DNA from 2 places in the Mesorhizobium sp. RSR380A genome. Region 1 is predicted to be linked to the other one. Evidence: riboswitches for the same ligand, from Rfam matches in the RefSeq annotation. Region 1 holds a riboswitch; the other holds the start of a gene.
The links. A riboswitch is a leader RNA that binds a small molecule or an ion and turns the genes downstream of it on or off. The one in region 1 is predicted to bind cobalamin.

Region 1 (9,086 bases):
AGAACAGTGCCGTCGGCGCATTGCCTATGGCGACCACCGAACCGGCCATACGCTCGCCCCACAGATCGATTGCCGCGGCCGAGCGGGTGTTGCCGATCTGCTTGGCGATGTCGTGCGTGCGCGGGTCGCGCAAGGTGCAGATCACCTCGTTGCCGGCCGGCAACCGGGCGCGGGTGACGCCATGCGAGACCATTTCGGCGTCGCAGAAGATCGGTGCGCCGGCCGTCAAGGCGCTGCGGGCGGCGGCAACGAAATCGCTGGAGAAAACAAAATGACTTGATGCTTCGACCTGGCCGCAGGCATGGATCATGCGGATGGCAATGTCGGCCTCGGCCTCGGAAAAGCGGGACAAATCGGCCTCGGCGCGGATGATGGCAAAAGAGCGCTCATAGATGGCGTTGCCGTCATGGATGTAATCGTAGGCGGCCATGCTTATTCCTGTCGGTAGCTTTCGGCGATTGCCGCCGGTCCGAGCCTTGTCAGGCAGGCGGCGGCGGTTTCACCTGGATATTGAGCGCTGCGGACCATCGCTGCGACGCGACCGATGCCGCGCGCGGCGTCATAGCCCGGCCTGTAGCCCGCAGGAAGGGCCTTTGCCGTCGCGTTCACGACAAGTCCGGCTCCGTTTTCGCCGCCGACGATTGTTAGCGCGGCAGAGCCGGGGTGAGCGCAGCCCTTGGCGCAGCCGGAAATGTGCAGTGTGAAGTCGAGGATATCAGCGTTTTCGGCGGCGATTGTCTCGGCGATGTCGCGCGTGGCGATGCGGCCGGAGGCACACGCAGGGGTGCCGGGGCAGGCGGCGATGCGGGTGCGCGGGTCGGCGGCGGTGGTGACGAAGCCGAGCGCGGTGGCGGTGGCCTGCAGGAGGTGGTTTGCGGACGATGGTTGGCCGAGGAAAAGCAAGGCGCGGCCGGGGGCGAGGCGGATTTCGGCGACGCCGAGGGACAGGGCGCTTTGGGCGAGGGCGATGAGTTTTTCGGCCGGCATGCTGCCATAGGGGAGGGCTATGCCGAGAGCGGTGGTGTCGTTGGATAAGGGGAAAAGACCGATAGGCCGGCGATCCTGCACACCCCCCTCCGTCCTGCCGGACATCTCCCCCTCAAGGGGGGAGATTGCGTCTTCGTGGGCGATTTCGCCAATTTTCAGCGTCGAAAGTGGAGAGCCGCCGGCGACCCTGCTGATCTCCCCCCTTGTGGGGGAGATGTCCGGCAGGACAGAGGGGGGCGCGAGGGAATGCCAGCTTGCGAGAGAGGCCAATTGCCTCTCCGACAAATCCCGAGAATGTGCGTCACGCCCCTTCTCGGCAACCATCCTCAGCGCAGCAACCGCAATATCGCGCGCTGCATCCTCATCGGCCGTCGCAAGCGGCCTCGCGCTTTGACCGTCAACAGCGACAGATACAGTCCACAGAACGCTAGCGCCGTCCCGCACCGCCTTCAGCCTGACATCGGCCGTCACCCCATCCATCGTCAACTGCCCGTCGCCATCGACAACCACCGAAACCTTCGGCCCGAGCCTTGGCGTCAGCCCAGCTTCCTCGACCGCAGCCCTGACCCGCTCAGCCAAAGATCGCGGATCGGCAATCTCCCGCGGATCGATGCCGGCCAGCGGCCCGGTCTCGACCGGCACGCCGGTACGCACTGCAATCCCCAGTGCATCGACCTCCGCCGCCAACAGCACCGCACTTTCCGCCGTCAGGCCGCGTATCTGCAGGCTGCCTCGTGCGGTCACTTCCATGATGCCGTTGCCGCGCTTCAAGGCGGATTCGCAGAGTCCGATCAGCGACTTGGGGGAAAGCCCTCCAGCAACCGGGTTGAGCCGCACCAGCAGGCCATCGCCGGTCTGCATCGGCGCCGAGAGAGCCGGACAGGCGCCGCGGCGCGAGAAGGCGTTCATGCCGCGACCCCGAGCGCCTCGGCCTCGGCGATCAACGCCGCGAGATCGTCGTCGATCGCGTTGCGCAAGGGATGCCAGAGACCACGCCGGCGCGCCGACAGGAAGCGTTCGGCGATGACTTTGGCTGCGGCCGGGTTTTCGCGCAGGATGAAGGCGCGGACATCGGGATCACCGACATAGGCATCATGCACGGCCTCGATCAGCGCGCCTGAAATGGCGTGCGTGGTTTCAGCGAAGCCGATGAGGCGGTCGACCGTTTCGGCGAATTCGGAGGCGCCGCGCGGGCCGTGCCGCATCTGGCCGGCGATGAAACGCGCATTGACGGCTCGCGCCCGCACAACCCGCGACACAGCCTCGCCGACCGAGCGCGGCTTCGGCTTGTGCGGGTCGGTGGTGTCGAGCACGATGACGTCGGCATTTCGGCCGAGCGTCGCAAGTGCAGCCGAAAAGCCGCCGATGAAGGCGACGTCGGCGGAGCCCTCGAGAATGTCGCGGCCGGGATCGTCGCCGGTGTGGACGAGCAGATCGGCCTCGGCGATGCGGGTCTCGAAAGCGCCGGGGGAGGCAATGCCTTCGCCCTCGGCGCCGCCATAGGCATGCGATGTCGCATCGAGATAGGCGCGGCCGATTTCTTCGCGCCCGACCCAGTCGCCGCTGGACAGCAGGTCCTCGACGCCGGCGCCGTAGGTGCCGGGCGAGGTGCCGAAGATGCGCGGGCCGATCTTGCCATCGGCGCGGGTTCTGGCGGCGAGCGGGTTTTCCGAATCGTCCTCGTCGCGCGCGGCTACGGCGTTGGCGGCGGCGTCGATCAGCGCGATCTGGGTCGGGAACATGTCGCGGAACAGACCCGAAATCCGCCAGGTGACATCGACGCGCGGGCGACCGAGCGTGGCCGGCGGCAGCACTTCGATGCCGGTGATGCGGCCGGTGGCACTGTCCCATTGCGGCCGGCAGCCCATCAGCGCCAGGCCTTGCGCGATCTCCTCGCCGCCAGTGCGCAGCGAGGCCGAGCCCCAGAGGTCGATGACCAGCGAGCGCGGCCAGTCGCCATGCGACTGCATATAGCCGCGCACGACTTCTTCTGCCGCCGCCTTTCCCAGATCGTAGGCGGTCGGCGTCGGCATGGTGCGCGGGTCGGAGGTGAACAGGTTGCGGCCGGTGGGCAGCACGTCGGAGCGGCCACGCGCCGGTGCGCCCGCCGGACCCGCCTTGATGTGACGGCCGTCGAGCGCGGCAAGAAGTGCTGCTTTCTCGGCCTCCGCGCTTTGCACGCGCATGGCGTCGGGCTCGTCGTCGGGAGCGCGGCCATAGATGTGCAGGCCGTCCTTGATGGCGAAATCCTTGAGGTCGCAGAGCCAGGCGTCGATGCGGCGCAGCGCCTCGTCGGGCGCATCGGTTCCGGCGACGCCGGCTTCGGAGGCGAAGCCGGTCTTTTGCGCCGTGTCGACGATCAGCTTGGCCAGACGATCGCGGCGGCGGCGGTCGAGGCCGTCGGCCTGGGCGTATTCGTCGACGAGGCGTTCGAGCTTGTGCTGCCCTTCGTCGAGGCCGGCACCGGTCAACGGCGGCGGCAGATGGCCAAGCGTGACGGCGGCGATACGCCGCTTCGCCTGCGCCGCTTCGCCGGGATTGGAGACGATGAAGGGGTAAATGACGGGCAACGAGCCGGTGACGATCTCGGGGAAGCAGTTTTGTGAGAGCGCTACCGTCTTGCCGGGCAGCCATTCCAGCGTGCCATGAGCGCCGACATGGATGAGAGCATGGATGCGGAGCGATTTGCGCAGCCACAGGCCGAAGGCGATGAGGTTGTGGCGGGGAGGGAGCGTCGGGTCGTGGTAATCGGCGCGGCGGTCGGCCGAGCGGCCACGGTCGGGGGCGAGAGCGACAGTGATGTTGCCGAAGGTGGCGGCGCGGAAGGGGAAGCCGCTCTTACCCTCCCCCTTGTGGGGAGGGTGGCCCGCAGCGCCGGGTGGGGGTGGTGCACCGCTACCCCCACCCCGTTTCGCGCTATCCGCTTCGCGAATGTCGCGAACCGACCCTCCCCACAAGGGGGAGGGTGAAGGAGCGCCCCATGCCGCCTCGACTGCAGCCAGTGCCTCAGCCGGCAAATCCTTTGAGAAGTCCAGATACTCATCCAGCCCCAGCCCACCATCGCTCCGCCCCAACGCATCCAGCAGCGCACGCGGCGTTTCTGGAATCCCGTCAACGCGATAGCCCTGCTCCTTCAGGTCATGCAGCATGGCCAGCACGCTGGACGGCACATCCAGGCCCACTGCATAGCCAGTGCGGCCGGGCGCGCTCGGATAGTCCGGAATGAGGATCGCCAACTTACGCGTCGCGCGGGGCGTCTGCTGCAACCGTGTGAACGCCGCTAGCCTGTCCGCCACTTGCGCCACGCGATCCGGTTCCGGGCGGTTGGCGAAAGCGCGGTGGCCGAGCGCCGGGTCGGTCTCGCTCTCGCCCTTGAAGGAAATCGCGCCGGCAAGGATACGGCCGTCGAGTTCGGGCAGCACGACATGCATGGCGAGGTCGGCGGGCGCCAGGCCGCGCTGGTTGTTGTCCCAGACGTCGCGGCGGGTGGTGGCGACGATGACCTGGAAGACCGGCACGCCGGCGCGGTCGAACAGGGTTTGGACGCCGGGTTCGGCGCCGGAGGCGAAGGCGGTTGCGGTGATGATGGCGGCGGGGTTGAGCGAGGCCAGTGCGGTTTCGACGAAGGCCAGGGAGGTCGGGTCTTTGAGGCTGGAGACGAAGATCGGGACCGGTCTCATGCCGCGCTGGCGGAGTGCATCAAAGAGGGCATCGATTGGCGCGACATCGGCGGCCAGCAGCATCGAGCGGTAGAAGAGGATGGGGATGATGGGAGAGTTGATGTTGTCTGCGCCGAGTTCCCGCCCACCCCCCTCTGTCCTGCCGGACATCTCCCCCGCAAGGGGGGAGATTGTGCTCTCATCGACGCTTTCGCCAATCGGGGATGTTGCAGAGGAATCTATTATCGGCTGGGCAGAAAAAGTGCCGAGGTCCGCGCCGGCTGATCTCCCCCCTTGCGGGGGAGATGTCCGGCAGGACAGAGGGGGGTGTGAAGGAACGCCGACATCGGCAAAATCCAACTTGCCTACGACGCCGCGGCCAGGCTCGTAGTAACCAGCTTTCGGCACGCTGACCGGCTCAGCCGCCGCCGCATCCTGCCCAGCCAACCCCGCCAGCCGCTGCATCAGTGCTGCCATATTCTCCGGTCCGCCCTCGCGGAAATAACCAAGCAGGACGTCCAGATCCTCGCGCGGCAGCGTCGAGGCTTCGATCAGCCTGAGATCCTCGTCGTGGCTCTCGCCCGGCAGCAGCGCCAGCTTGATGCCGTTCGCACGGGCAGTCGCGGCAAGCTGGTCGCAGCCATAGCGCCACCAGTCGTAGCCGCCGAGGATGCGCACCAAAATCACCTTGGCGTGGCGGGCGACGCTGTCGATCCAGAGGTCCACGGACATGGGATGGCGCAGGTCGCGCAGCGCCGCCAGCCGCATCGACGGCAGGCGGGCGGCATCGGCCTTCCACGCCGCCGCGAGGCCGGCGAGGTCGCTGTCGGTGAAGGACAGCGCCACGATATCCGCCGGCGTCTGCCCGAGATCGACGGGCTCGGCGAGATCGTCGAGCGAGGCGGATGTGGTGGTGAGTATATGCATTTCGGCTCGTGGTTTGGATCAGCCGGCGAGTATACGCTCGATCGCCGGGCGGTTCAGTCCTTTCAGGCCAATGACGACAAGACGCGAGCGGCGGTCGTCCTCAGCCGCCCAGGCGCGGTCATAGTAATGATTGACGCGCGGGCCGACGGCCTGCAGCAAAAGCCGCATCGGCTTGCCGCCGACATCGACGAAGCCTTTTACACGCAACACGTTTTCCTGTTCGGCGGCGGTGGCGACGCGCTTGGCCAGGTCGTCGGGATTGGCGATCGAGGGGATGTCGACGATGAAGGTGTCGAAATCGTCATGCTCATGATCGAAAGCGCCGTCGTGATGCGACTTGCGGTTCTCGATGTCGTCTTCGACGGCGAGACCGAGGCCAAGCAGCACCGACGGGTCGACCTTGCCATGCGCAGTCGGCACGATTTTTACCGCGCGGGCGGAATGTTCATTGATGATGGCGTTGGCGCGGGCCGAACCGGGGGCGTCCATCAGATCGCTCTTCGACAGGATGATCAAATCGGCGCAGGCGATCTGGTCCTCGAACACTTCTTCGACAGGATCGTCATGGTCGAGCGTCTCGTCCTGAGCGCGCTGTGCCTGCAAAGCGTCCATGTCGTTGGCGACGCGGCCTTCGGCCAGCGCCGGGCCGTCTACCACGGCGATGACACCGTCGACGGTTACCCGGCTCTTCACGCTCGGCCACTGGAACGCCTGGACCAGCGGCTTGGGCAGAGCCAGGCCCGAGGTCTCGATCAGGATGTGGTCAACCTTCGGTGTCAGCGCGAGGATCTTGTCGAGGGCGGGCACGAAATCGTCGGCGACTGTACAGCAGATGCAGCCATTGGCCAGTTCGACGATGTTTTCCTCGGGGCAGGTGTCGATGCCGCAGCCTTTCAGGATTTCCCCGTCGATGCCGATGTCGCCGAACTCGTTGACGATGATGGCGATGCGCTTGCCGCCGGCATTTTCCAGGAGATGGCGGACCAGCGTCGTCTTGCCGGCGCCGAGGAAGCCTGTAACGACAGTGCAGGGAACACGGGAGAGGTTGGCGGCCGGGTTTGAAGCGTTCATCGTCAGTCCTTCAGCATGTCGAGGGGTGGGATGCGGGCAACGAGGCCGCGCTTGAGGCTATCGGGCCGGCCGCGCCACGGGATGAGGCCGTCGGCCGAAGTCGCGAAGAGCTTTGCGCCGGTAACGAGGTCGGCGCCGCTGGTTGCGGTCAGATCGCCGAAGACATAGCTCCAGCAGCCATCGCGCAGGATCGCGGCGCTGAGGCGGCGCTTGCAATTGCCGAGACATTCGGCGGTGCGGACCCGGATATCGCCGGCAGCGGCGCGGCCTGTGTCCTCAGCCAGCAATTCGCCGGCGCGCGGATGGGCGTCGGAACCGGTCTCATCGCGGCAGGAGGCGCAGACGATGACGGTCACGCCGGTCAGGGCGTCGTTGTCGCCGGACGCAATGTCCGTTGTGCCAGCCGAAAAACTGCTGTTCTGGTCCAAAAACCGTGCTCCTTGCCCGGAAACCCGCCAGGCGATCGGATACTTTGTCTCAGACGGCAGGTCTCCTGGCTCGCGAGTCATTGCCTTGGTTAGCCGCCTTCCCGGTGTTACCCAGTGGCTTTCGGCCTTGGCTCTTCGCTTACAGTTGCGGGGACAGCCGCGGATTTGGGATTTTTTCGTCCCGCACCGCATTCCCTCTTGGCCCTTGCCGTTGCGGGCAGGGGACCGTCTGGAGCGGATTTAGGCTTTTGCAGGCAGCGGTGTCAACGCACGGCTACGACATGGCGATGTCGGCAGGGGCTGTCATGTCCCGGCTTCCGGCAGTGCCAGGATGACCTGTCGGATAGCTTGATAGCCATCGCTATAGTCCCAGTCATGACCGACAGCCAGATTCTGTCCCTCATGCCAAACCGCGTTGTCCAGAAGGACTTCGGCACTAATCAGCGTGCCCTTCAAGCCTGCCAGAAAGGTCCGGACAAAATGGCTTCCGGGGGGTACCGAAGCTGTGAACAGCTTTTCCAGCTTGGCATAGAATGCTGGATAGCCTGGTGTCAGCGAGCATAGCTCGGTTGTGGCCTGGGAAATGACCGGGCCGCTATAGATTTTCCAGCGGGCATCTTTTCGCCAGATCTTCCAACTGGCGCTGCTTCGCTGCCAAAGCTCTATTTCGGCCTGCATGTTCTCGCAGACGTGATCGGCCAGTCCCTCAATGGCCACATGGAAAACACCACGGAGAAACTTTTCAAACGCCTGGTTCAGTTCCTGTTCGCGCGTGTCGCCGAAGTCAGCAAAGGATTCAATGACCGGCTGAACATCAAGCAGCGGAGAAAAAATGTAGATTTCCAGGACCAGCCGGTCAGAACTCGTCTCGAACACCTCAGCCTCAAACCGAAGCTGCTTCGATTGGAGCATGACGTCCCTATCTCTGCGGACTGCATCTATTCCATGCGCAATGAGGGCGCCATGGATCATGTCGAGCACTTTGTCCGATGCCATTGCACAACCTACGAGGCTTATTGAGGCGTCTATGACAGACGCTGCAAGGGTTGGCCATCTCTCTCGCTAGCCAATGCCGGCCCCAGATTGCCGGCCGGCGTCACTTCGATGCGCTCAAGGCCAAGCCAGCCCTGCATCTCCTTTAGTTCCTCGAAAAGCTGTGCGGTGGTCTCAGGCGGTGCGCCTGCTTCGGCATAGGCGGCGTGGACGCGTAAGACACTCGCAGGCCGGTCGGCCTTGAGGTCGACGCGGGCGACGATCTTGTCGCCGAGCAAGAAAGGCAGCACGTAATAGCCATATTGCCGCTTGTCGGCCGGGGTGTAGATCTCGATGCGGTAGCGGAAATCGAAGAGACGCTCGGTGCGCGCGCGCTCGAAGACCACCGGATCGAAGGGGGCCAGCAAGGCGCGGGCCTCGATCTTTCGCGGCAGGCGGGCGTCCCTATAGAGGTAAGCCGGCTTGTCCCAACCTTCGACGTTTACCGGCAGCAACTCGCCCATCTCGACCAGTTCCTCCAACCGGCCCTTCATGTCGGCCGGCGACAAGCGGAAATAATCGCGCAGGTCACCCGACGTCGCGATGCCGTGGGCGCGGGCAGAAATGCGCAGCAATTCGCGGTGCGCGTCCTCGGCGGCCGGCACCGGCAGATCGAGGATCGCCTGCGGCAGCACGCGCTCGGGCAGGTCATAGAAGCGTTCGAAGCCACGGCGGTGCGCCGTGGTGATGCGTCCGGCCCAGAAGAGCCATTCGAAGGCGTGCTTGGCGTGGCTCCAGCCCCACCAGCCGCCCGAACCTTTCTGGCCTTCCAGTGCCGAAGCGGCAATCGGGCCGCGCTCGGCGACCGCGCGGTAGATCTCTTCGATATAGGCGGCGTGCTCGCGGCCCCATTTGGCGAGGCCGAGATACATTTCGTCGCCTTGCTCGGCCCGCTGCATGCGCCAGCGCATCAGCGGGTAGGTCTCGACCGGCAGGAACGAGGCCTCATGCGCCCAGTATTCGAACACCGTGCGTTTGCGGG
Region 2 (9,086 bases), 2.7 Mb from region 1:
CCATAGGCGGCGACTTCGGCCTCATTGTCCCAGTTGCGGAACTGGCGCGATGGCCGTGCCTCGATCACCAGAGGCCGGCCGGTGTCGTCCACCGTTACCTTGCCGCGAAAGCGCAGCACACGTCCGCCGCCGGCGCGGCTGATCACCATGGAACGCAAGCGGGCGACGTGACCGCTGCCGGCATTGATTTCCATCTCGATGCGGCGGCGGACTGGCGGAACGACGATCCTGACGGTGACGTCCAGCACCATCGCTCCAGTCCTGTCCGGACGCGGCAGGGTCTGGGAAAGTGCAAACGGCGCCGACGTCGCTCTTGCCTTGCGCAATGTCGGCCTGCCGCGCCAGACGGCGGGCGTCGGCTGCTGCAGGCGGCCCTTTTTGCGTTTGAGGCGCAATTGCTTGGCAAAGCCGCGCGACAGCCAAACGAGGCCGCCGAAATCGGTGCGCGGCTTCGCCTGCAGCACCGAGGACCAGCGCGACAGGCCGGCGCGGTCGGCCAACTCAATCGTCTTTGCAAGTTCGACCTCCGGCACCGCAATGCCGATCTCCAGGCAGAGATAGGAGAGCGCCACCGCCGCGGCGACGGCGAGGCCCCGCTTGGCAACGATATCGGCGAACACGCCCCAGTCGACTGCGCCACTCTCGATGGCGACCGCACAGTCGACCAGCCAGTCGCTGTGGGTGTGGGCATCGAGGCCGCCATGTGCGATGGCGAGCGCCATGCGGTCGGCCGGAGAGGGAACAAGCACGCGGACGCCATTGAAATCGGCTGACAGCGCCCGCTGCCAGACCGCCAGATCGTCTTCGGTGCTCTGCTGCGATCCGTCATAGGCCGACTGGTGCAGGTCGATGTCGCCGAAACTGCCCTTGAAGAAATTCATCGACCGCAGGGACGCCAGCCTTGTGCGCAGATATTGCGGGCTGACGCCGGTGGCGATTTGCCAGCCACCCTCGGTCAACACGTCGAAGGCGGCGATCATGTCCTGCGGACGCACCAATATGTCGATGTCGTGCGCCACCCGGCCCCGCTGCGCCGACGCGTTGACGGCGATGCGGCTGGCGCCTTTGATTAGCATCACCGCGCAGCCGGCGTCGATCATGGCCTGTAGCGCCGGCTCGGCCTCGCGCGCAGCCAGTCGCGATTTGGTCCACAGCATCTTTTGCAGGCCGACAAGACGTGGATAGGCCGGATGCCCAGCGAGCTTGCGGCCGAACCTGTCGGAGATCGCGGCCAGCAGCCGATGCTCTCGGAAGGCAACATGGTCGATGTCGTTCTCGTCGAGCCAGCGCGCCGCATAGCCCCCGGCCGCCTCTTCATCGGGGAGCAATGCGGCCTTCAGCAACTGGTCGAGGCCGCCGGTAGGCCACGACCAGCCATAGTCCGGAAAGCGGCGGCCGATACGGCGCATGGCATTGGCCATCAGTCGGCGCTCGCCTTTTTCGCTGCTCGCCTTTGCATGGCCAGCCTTACGACTTCGACATAACCGCGGTCGCGCACGGGGTCGCGTCCATAGGACATGCTGTCGGGCCGGATGCGGCGCAAGGTCAGGACATCGTCGAGCATGGCAAGCGCAAAGCCCGCCTCACGGGCACGGGCGATCCAGTCGACCATGTCGCCGCGACCGCCTTGCGGGTCGATGATCGGACCGACGGCCTCGGCCACCTCCCGGCGGATCATCATCGTCGTGCGCGACCAGCCCGCCACCGCCACGTCCTTTTGCACATCGGGCTTGTCATCGCGAAACGTCCGCCAGTGGGCAAAGACGCCTGCCGTCGCGGGAAACCGCTCGAAATGCTCCAGCTGCCTTTCGATCTTGGTCGGCAGCCACAGATCGTCCGCATCGAGCGTGGCGACGAAGGGCGTCGCCAGCGCGGCGATGCCCCTGGTGGTGGCGCTGCCTGGTCCGGCATTGTCCTGGCGCAACACCCGCACCGGCATGCCCAGCGCATTGACCACCGCGACCGTATCGTCGGTCGAGCCGTCATCGACGACGATTATAGCGTCGGGCTGGACCGTCTGGGCCGCGACCGATCGCAGCGTCTCGGCGATGGTGGCGGTCGCGTTGAAGGCCGGAATGACGACGCCGTAGCTGGCCATCACAGGAAACGCCAATTCGCAAGTTCCTTGAAATCGAAGATGCCGTCGACAGGGTGCAAGGAGCGGTCGGCCTCGCGCCGTTTCATCGACTTGTAGACGGCGCGCATGAATTCGCGAAAAGGAACATCGGCCTGCCTGGTCATGTTGCCGGGATGGCGCCGGTAATAGAGCGCAACAGTGTCGGGCATCGTGAATTTCGGCCCGCTTTCGAAAGTGCGCAGCAGATAGTCGGTGTCCTCGGCCTGGTGGAAATCCTCGTCGAAGCTGCCGATGCGTTCGACCAACCGCCGGACGAAGATAGCGGGAGACAGGTGAATGCCGCGAACCGTCACCGAGTGGCTGTCGGCTGTCGGCTCCAGCGTATCGTCATCTATGTCGTCGACCAACGTCATGCGCGAATAGGTGAGCTCGAGGGTGCGGTCTGCGTCGAAACAGGCCAGATCCGCCTTGAAGCGGCCCGGCGGGGAAATGTCGTCCGAATCGAGAAACGATACCAGCCCGGTCTGCGGCAGCAATTGCCGCAAGCCCGCGTTGCGCGCCCGCGTCACCCCCGCATTCTCCTGCTGGAAAAGGCGAATGCTCGGCGCCTCCGCGATCAGCGAGCGCACGACCGCCGCCGAACTGTCGGTCGAACCGTCATCGATAACGATGATGTCGAGATCGGCGGCGTCGCGCTGCCTCAGCAGCGAGCGCAGCGCCGAACCGACATGGCGTTCGCGGTTGTAGACCGGCATGATCACGCTCAGCTTCAAGCACGCATTCCAGGCTGTGATCTATTCATTCTTTCACCACTCTGCCGGGCGCTTGATCTCGAAAAGCCCCTCGACCGGGCGCCGCGACGGATCGGCCTTGCGCCGCCGCAAGGATTTCTGAATCACACGCAGATATTCGCGCACCGCCACATCCCTTTGCTTGGTCAAATTGCCGGGGTGGCGCCGGTAGTATACCGCGACGGTGTCGGGAAAAATGTGCTTTGGGCTGGTTTCGAAAATGCGCAGCAGATAGTCGGCGTCTTCGCCCTGCCGGAACTCCTCGTCGAAAGCACCTGTACGGTCGATGAGTGCCCTGCGGAATATCCCGGCGCTAAGGCTGACGCCGCGCACGGTGGGACCTGCGCCGCCCGGTGCCGGCTGAAGGGCTTCGTCGTCCATGAGATCGACGCGCGTCATCAGCGAGTAGGTCAGCTCGAGCGCAGGGTCGGCCGCGAACAGGGGTAGGCCAGCCTTGAATCGTCCAGCCGGCGAGACGTCGTCCGAATCCAGGAACGACACCAGTTCGGTTTGCGGCAGCAACTGCCTCAGCCCTGTGTTGCGCGCGTTGGCCACGCCCTGGTTTGCCTGCTGGAACAGGCGGATGCACGACGCTTCCCGCATGATGGCGCGGACGGCTTCAACGGAGCTGTCGGTCGAGCCGTCGTCGACAACGATGATATCGAGATCGGCATCGTCGCGTTGCCTGAGCAGGGACCGCAACGTCGAAACGACATAGATCTCCCGATTGTAGACCGGCACAATGATGCTCAACTTCATGCAGCGCCCCGAAGGACGAAATCCGCAATCGTGCCGGCGATCTCGCGCGGCTCGGTCCCCAGCGACAGCCGGTAGCATGGCAGGTCGCGGGTAAGCTCGCTGAAAAAGCGAAAGCCCGCTTCCCGCTCGCCCGGCATCTGCACGATTCCTGACGGGGCCAAGGCGATCATGGCATCCTTGCGCGATATGGGCATGACCGAGCTTCTCGCACCTCCCCTGATATGGGGCACTATCAAAGCAATAATGTCCAGACTTGCAGGAGTTGGTCGAGGCGCGATCTCGTCGATGCGAAAGGCATGCTTGCCTTGCCAGTTCAGCGGTTGGTACGACTTTAGCTGCTCCTCCAGCTTCAGCCGCTTGAAGCCCTCCGGATCCTGCTTGAGCGTGGCAAACAGCGGATAGGCCGTCACCCCCCCGGTCCGGTCGATCAGCACATAGTCGTCGCCGACGCTATCGAGCCCATTGAGCAGGCCGGCGACGACCGTTCCCGATTTGCCGGCTCCGCCGGAGCCCGCCAGCAACACGCCCTTGCCATCGATGCCCAGCGTGCCGGCATGGGTGAGCCGCATGCCGCGCGCCGCATATTCCCAATGCAGGAAGGCGCGCAGCGGCGCCCCTTGTTCCCATGGCGGAAAGGCGTCGGCCGACATCATCAGCTGCGCCCCGACATGGCGTTGCGGATCATGGAACTGCCAGAAGTCGAGATCATGATAGTAGCTGCCGCGCAATCCGGCCTCTTCCAGCCGGTTGGCAAAGGCATGATGGTTGTAATCGCCTCGGCCCCAGGTGGCCGGGGCGGGGACGCCATCGATGGCCGGGTGGGCGACGAAAATGCGGCAGCCGTCAGATGCAGACGGATTTTCCGGGGCCGGTATGAAGGCATGGCTCATGGCTTCCGCCAGCGTGCCATGGTCGAGGTGGACACTCAGGTCCAGTCCCGGCAACCGCACCCCGGCGGCAACGGGATAGAAGGCGGCGGCGCTTTCCGCGGCCGCCAGCACATGGCGGGCATAATCCGGCAGGGTTTGCAGCGTGATCAAAGGCATGTGTTCGTTGTTCCAGCGTCCAGAATTGCGCCGGGTCGCCTGATGCATGTCGCTCGGGGTGGCCCCGGTTTTGAGACGACGACATGCATAAAATCAAAGATCTAAACCGCGTCGCCTGAGTCCGTTCAAACGCGACGCGCTTTAGGGAAACGATTATGCCTGTTTCACCGCCGGCCAGCCGAGAGGTTCCTCGACCTCATGGATCGGGTCGACAATGATGAGATCGGCAAGGTCGTCGTGGACATCGACCTTGAGCTGCTCATTGCTGGCAGCAAGCGCAGACGACAGCTCGCCCGAAAGCGGTTGCGCCGGTGTTTCGGCTGGTGCAAGCAACCCGAAATCGAGCAGTCGGGCAACGAAGCTTTCGAGGTCGGCCAGGCTTATTTTTGCGGCGGCCGCGGCAGCTCCGACCAGCGCTTCAGTGGCGACGCCGGACGACAAAGCCTGCCAGACCCGGCTGCCGGAATCGGAAAAGCCGAAATACTTACCGTTCGAAAGATCGAGAACGACGGCTTCGCCATCGAATGATTCGAAAACGATGTCCTTGCTTGCGACCGCGTAGACCCGCTGTTGCATCGCTCTGTCCCCCGTTCCATGCGCCCATGAAGGGATGCGCCAGTTTCACGGCCTGCCAGCCCTTCCTAAGTGCGTCTAAATCACTCGGCCTATGCTTGGCAAGACAAAGACCCGCGAACACCGCCTGCGTCGGCGACCGTTGCGGCGAAGTCGACCGGCTCAAGCCTCGATTTCGAGCGCCGACAACGGTTTCGAGCAGCAGGCAAGGATGAAACCGTCATCGATCTCGTGGTCGAGGATGCCGCCATTGTGGCTCATCTCGACTTCGCCGGAGACCTTCTTCACCTTGCAGGTGCCGCACAGGCCGAACTCGCAGGCGGCGGGAATCCGCACGCCCGAGCTGCGCGCGGTCTGCAGCACGGTCTGGCCGGCGACGCAGCCGGCATCGACCTCCGAAAGCGAGAAGCGGATCGGCGTCACGGCTTCGACAGGTGCAGCGATGCCGTCCTCGACCGGGGAGGCAAACGGCGCCGGAATTTCCTCCATCACAGGCGCGGCAAAGCTCTCCTGATGGTATTTCGTCATGTCGAAGCCGGCGGCATCCAGCATGCCGCGCACGGCGCGCATGAACGGATCGGGGCCGCAGCAGAAGATTTCGCGCTCGCGGAAATCCGGAGCCAGCAAGGGCAGCCGGATCGCATCGATGCGCCCCATATGGCCGTACCAGCCTTCGCGGCTGGAACGTTCCTCGATCATGAAGCCGAGCGACAGGCCGGGCATATGGCCGCCGAGCAGTTCGAGTTCCTTGCGGAAGATGATCTCTTCGGCACGCCGCGCGCAGTTGACGAAACCGACATCGGTCCATGGCGCGCAGTCGTTCAGCCAGCGCAGCATCGACATCATCGGCGTCACGCCGGAGCCAGCCGAAATGAACAGATATTTGGCCGCCGGGTGGCTGTGCAACGAGAAGTCGCCCGCCGGTCCATAGGCCTTGACATGCGAGCCGGGCACCAGTTGGTCGAACATCCAGCGTGTGCCGATGCTGCCCGGTTGCGCCTTCACTGTCACCGCGATCGAAAACGGCCGCGATGGCGACGACGACAGCGTATAGGTGCGCATCAGCGGCCCGTCCGGTGTCGGCAGTTCCAGCGTCAGGAACTGGCCCGGCTTGTAGCGGAACCAGGTCTGGTTGTCGGAGCGGAAGGTGAAGGTCTTGACGTCAGGCGCCTCGTCGCTGACGCCGATCACTTCCAGCACCTGCAGCCTATCGTTCCACGGCGCCATCTGGTCGAGATGGCGATAGAGCCCAAGATCCGTCATCGCATTCATCCTCCGGTCCTTCTTCGCCTGCTCCAGCTCACGCGACGCTGCGCAGCGCCGGCCTGCCGCCTTCGGCAAGGCGCGGGCCGATGAAGGCCGCGTACCATTCGACGAACTGGATCACGCCGCCCTCGTGCAGCTCCGAATAGGGGCCGGGCTCATAGGCCGGAGACAGGATGCCAAAGGCGTTTTCCTCGACGATGCGGCGGTCCTGGTCGTTGGTCTCGGTCCAGACATGGGTGAGCTCCTCAAGGTTGTAGTCGACCCCCTCGACCGCATCCTTGTGCACCAGCCACTTGGTCGTCACCGCGGTTTCGGTGGCGCTGATCGGCAGCACCCGGAAGGTGACCGCATGGTCGATCAGTATGTGGTTCCAGGTCGTCGGATAGTGGTAGTGCATCAAGGTGCCGATGCGGTCGGCGGCAACAGTGTCGGACAGGTTCTTCGTCACCGCGCGCTTTCCCGACATCGTGTAGCTGACGGCATCGCGCAGCAGCGGCGCGCGGGTGGCGCGGTATTGCCCGGCCGGATCGATGCGGAACTTGCTCGGCAGGCCCGCCGCCTCGCATTTCGCCCAGTGCGCCAGCATCTCCGGATCGCTGTCGGCGCCCTGCACGCCGGTCACCGTCGGCGCTTCGGGGAATGTCTTGCACAGCTCCGGATGATTGCCGGCGCAGTGATAGCATTCGCGGTTGTTTTCCCAGACCAGCTTCCAGTTGCCCTTCTCGATGATGGTGCTCTCGAAGGCGACCTTGGCTTCATTCAGCCCGTGCGGCTTGAGGTAGGGCTCTATCATGGCGCGCATCGGCGCAAAGTCGGCAGGTTCTTTTGCCAGGCAGATGAAGATATAGCCGCCGACGCTCTCGCAGGCGACGGGCTTCAGGCCGAACTGGCTCTTGTCGAAACCGTCGGCCATCTGGCGGGCAAACAGCAGCCGGCCGTCAAGCTCGTAGGTCCACTGGTGATAGGGGCAGACAAGCTTTGCCGCCATGCCCTTCTCAGTGTTGCAGACACGGCTGCCGCGATGGCGGCAGGAATTGTGAAAGGCGTTGATGTTGCCCTTCTGGTCGCGGACCAGCACCACCGGATAATCGCCGATCTGCACGGTGATATAGCTGCCGGGCTTCGGCAGTTCGCAATCATGGCCGATGAACAGCCAGTCGCGATACCAGATAAGCTCCATGTCGAGCTTGAAATAGTCCGGGTCGGTGTAGAAGGGCTGTTCCAGCGAAAAGCCTTGCTTGCGGCCGTTCAGGAGCCTCAGCATGTCGTTGCGCGTATCCATAGTTCTGTCCTCGTGGTTTAAGGACTGAACTTGGTGGTGATGGAGGAAGGATCGGACGCAGGCCGGCGCGGCGCCGGACATGCACTATCCACCTCTTGACCGCCCACCGCGATCAGTCGAGTCTATGCATCTCGGGCTGGTTTCCGGGCTCTGGAGTTGTCCTTGCGGACCATCGCGACACCTTCCCAGGCTCTTGCCCAGTGGTCTCCCGTTGCGACTTCAACTCCACCACCGTTGCGGGGGCAGCGCCGGATTCTGACCGGCTTCCCAATTCTCCGCTGCGTCGTCACGAAGCGGCACCTGAGATGCGATCATCTAATCACGGCAGCGATCGCGACGTCGGCATGAAAGCGACATCATATCCATGCGGCGCGACACGCGCGGCTTACGCCCCCCGCCCCCGGGTCAAAGAGCTGAGACGTTTCTTGCGACGCCATCATCGCCGTTTCGAATCGCTGCCGATCCAGTTCGATCGCGGGCAAAAATGGCTCAACGGTATCGAAAAGTTACTATTAGCAATCTCTAATCGAACCGAACGGTTCGTTTCTGTTGACAATGCGTGCAGGACAGTGTGAACGACGGCCCGGAAACCGACATCGGAGCGAACCACTCGGTTCGGCATAAGCGACTGAAAACAATGCGATAAATGACCATAGAGGAACTTCATGGCACAATTTCAAGGTGCAGGACCGTGGTCCACACGGAACAACTTCGTGATTGGAAACCAGCCTATGGCTTTCCCACATCGGGGCTGTCCGAACGACGCGAATTCCTCCCAAGACACGCCGCTAGACGGACAGACAAACTGGAGTACTAAAAATGAAAAAGATCATCCTCACTGCCGCAGCCGTTTTGGCGATCACCGGCAGCGCCTTCGCCGGTAGCGACAATTACGGTTCCAATGGTGCGAACCAGCCAGCCGTCTCGGTCGATAGCTCGTATACGGCTTCCATTCAGAAGCCGGCGCACGCTGACAAGCAGCCTGTCGTTCAGGGCGCCGACCGCGACCTCTACGGCAATCGCTGATCCCGACCAAAGAAGGGCGGCTAACCCGTCGCTCTCGGGATCCCAAAAAATTCAGGAGTATTTGAAAATGAAAAAGATCATCCTTGCTGCCGCCGCCGTTTTGGCCATCTCCGGCAGCGCTTTCGCCGGCAGCGACAACTACGGTTCGAACGGCGCCAACCAGCCTGCGATTACGTCGACCGATAGTGGCCATACGGCTTCGGTTGAGAAGTCGGCTCCAGCCGAGCAGGCGCCTGCCCACGGTGCCGACCGTAACCTTTTCGGCC

Region 2: another riboswitch for cobalamin. It lies ahead of ACYG9Z_RS16660 (aromatic ring-hydroxylating oxygenase subunit alpha); the one in region 1 lies ahead of ACYG9Z_RS03425 (DUF1636 family protein).

The regions. Positions count from the first base shown of each region.
Region 1 is NZ_JBTTIB010000001.1:690,092-699,177, reverse strand. It holds gene ACYG9Z_RS03445 (precorrin-8X methylmutase) at 1-430, opposite strand, end outside; gene cobG (precorrin-3B synthase) at 433-1,896, opposite strand; gene cobN (cobaltochelatase subunit CobN) at 1,893-5,573, opposite strand; gene cobW (cobalamin biosynthesis protein CobW) at 5,592-6,644, opposite strand; gene ACYG9Z_RS03425 (DUF1636 family protein) at 6,647-7,072, opposite strand; cobalamin riboswitch at 7,111-7,317, opposite strand; gene ACYG9Z_RS03420 (DUF6348 family protein) at 7,376-8,068, opposite strand; gene ACYG9Z_RS03415 (winged helix-turn-helix domain-containing protein) at 8,098-9,086, opposite strand, start outside.
Region 2 is NZ_JBTTIB010000001.1:3,429,669-3,438,754, reverse strand. It holds gene ACYG9Z_RS16695 (nucleotidyltransferase family protein) at 1-1,421, opposite strand, end outside; gene ACYG9Z_RS16690 (glycosyltransferase family 2 protein) at 1,421-2,113, opposite strand; gene ACYG9Z_RS16685 (glycosyltransferase family 2 protein) at 2,098-2,850, opposite strand; gene ACYG9Z_RS16680 (glycosyltransferase family 2 protein) at 2,884-3,627, opposite strand; gene ACYG9Z_RS16675 (hypothetical protein) at 3,624-4,673, opposite strand; gene ACYG9Z_RS16670 (PqqD family protein) at 4,827-5,249, opposite strand; gene ACYG9Z_RS16665 (FAD-binding oxidoreductase) at 5,409-6,509, opposite strand; gene ACYG9Z_RS16660 (aromatic ring-hydroxylating oxygenase subunit alpha) at 6,547-7,794, opposite strand; cobalamin riboswitch at 7,912-8,113, opposite strand; gene ACYG9Z_RS16655 (DUF680 domain-containing protein) at 8,614-8,820, shown strand; gene ACYG9Z_RS16650 (DUF680 domain-containing protein) at 8,888-9,086, shown strand, end outside.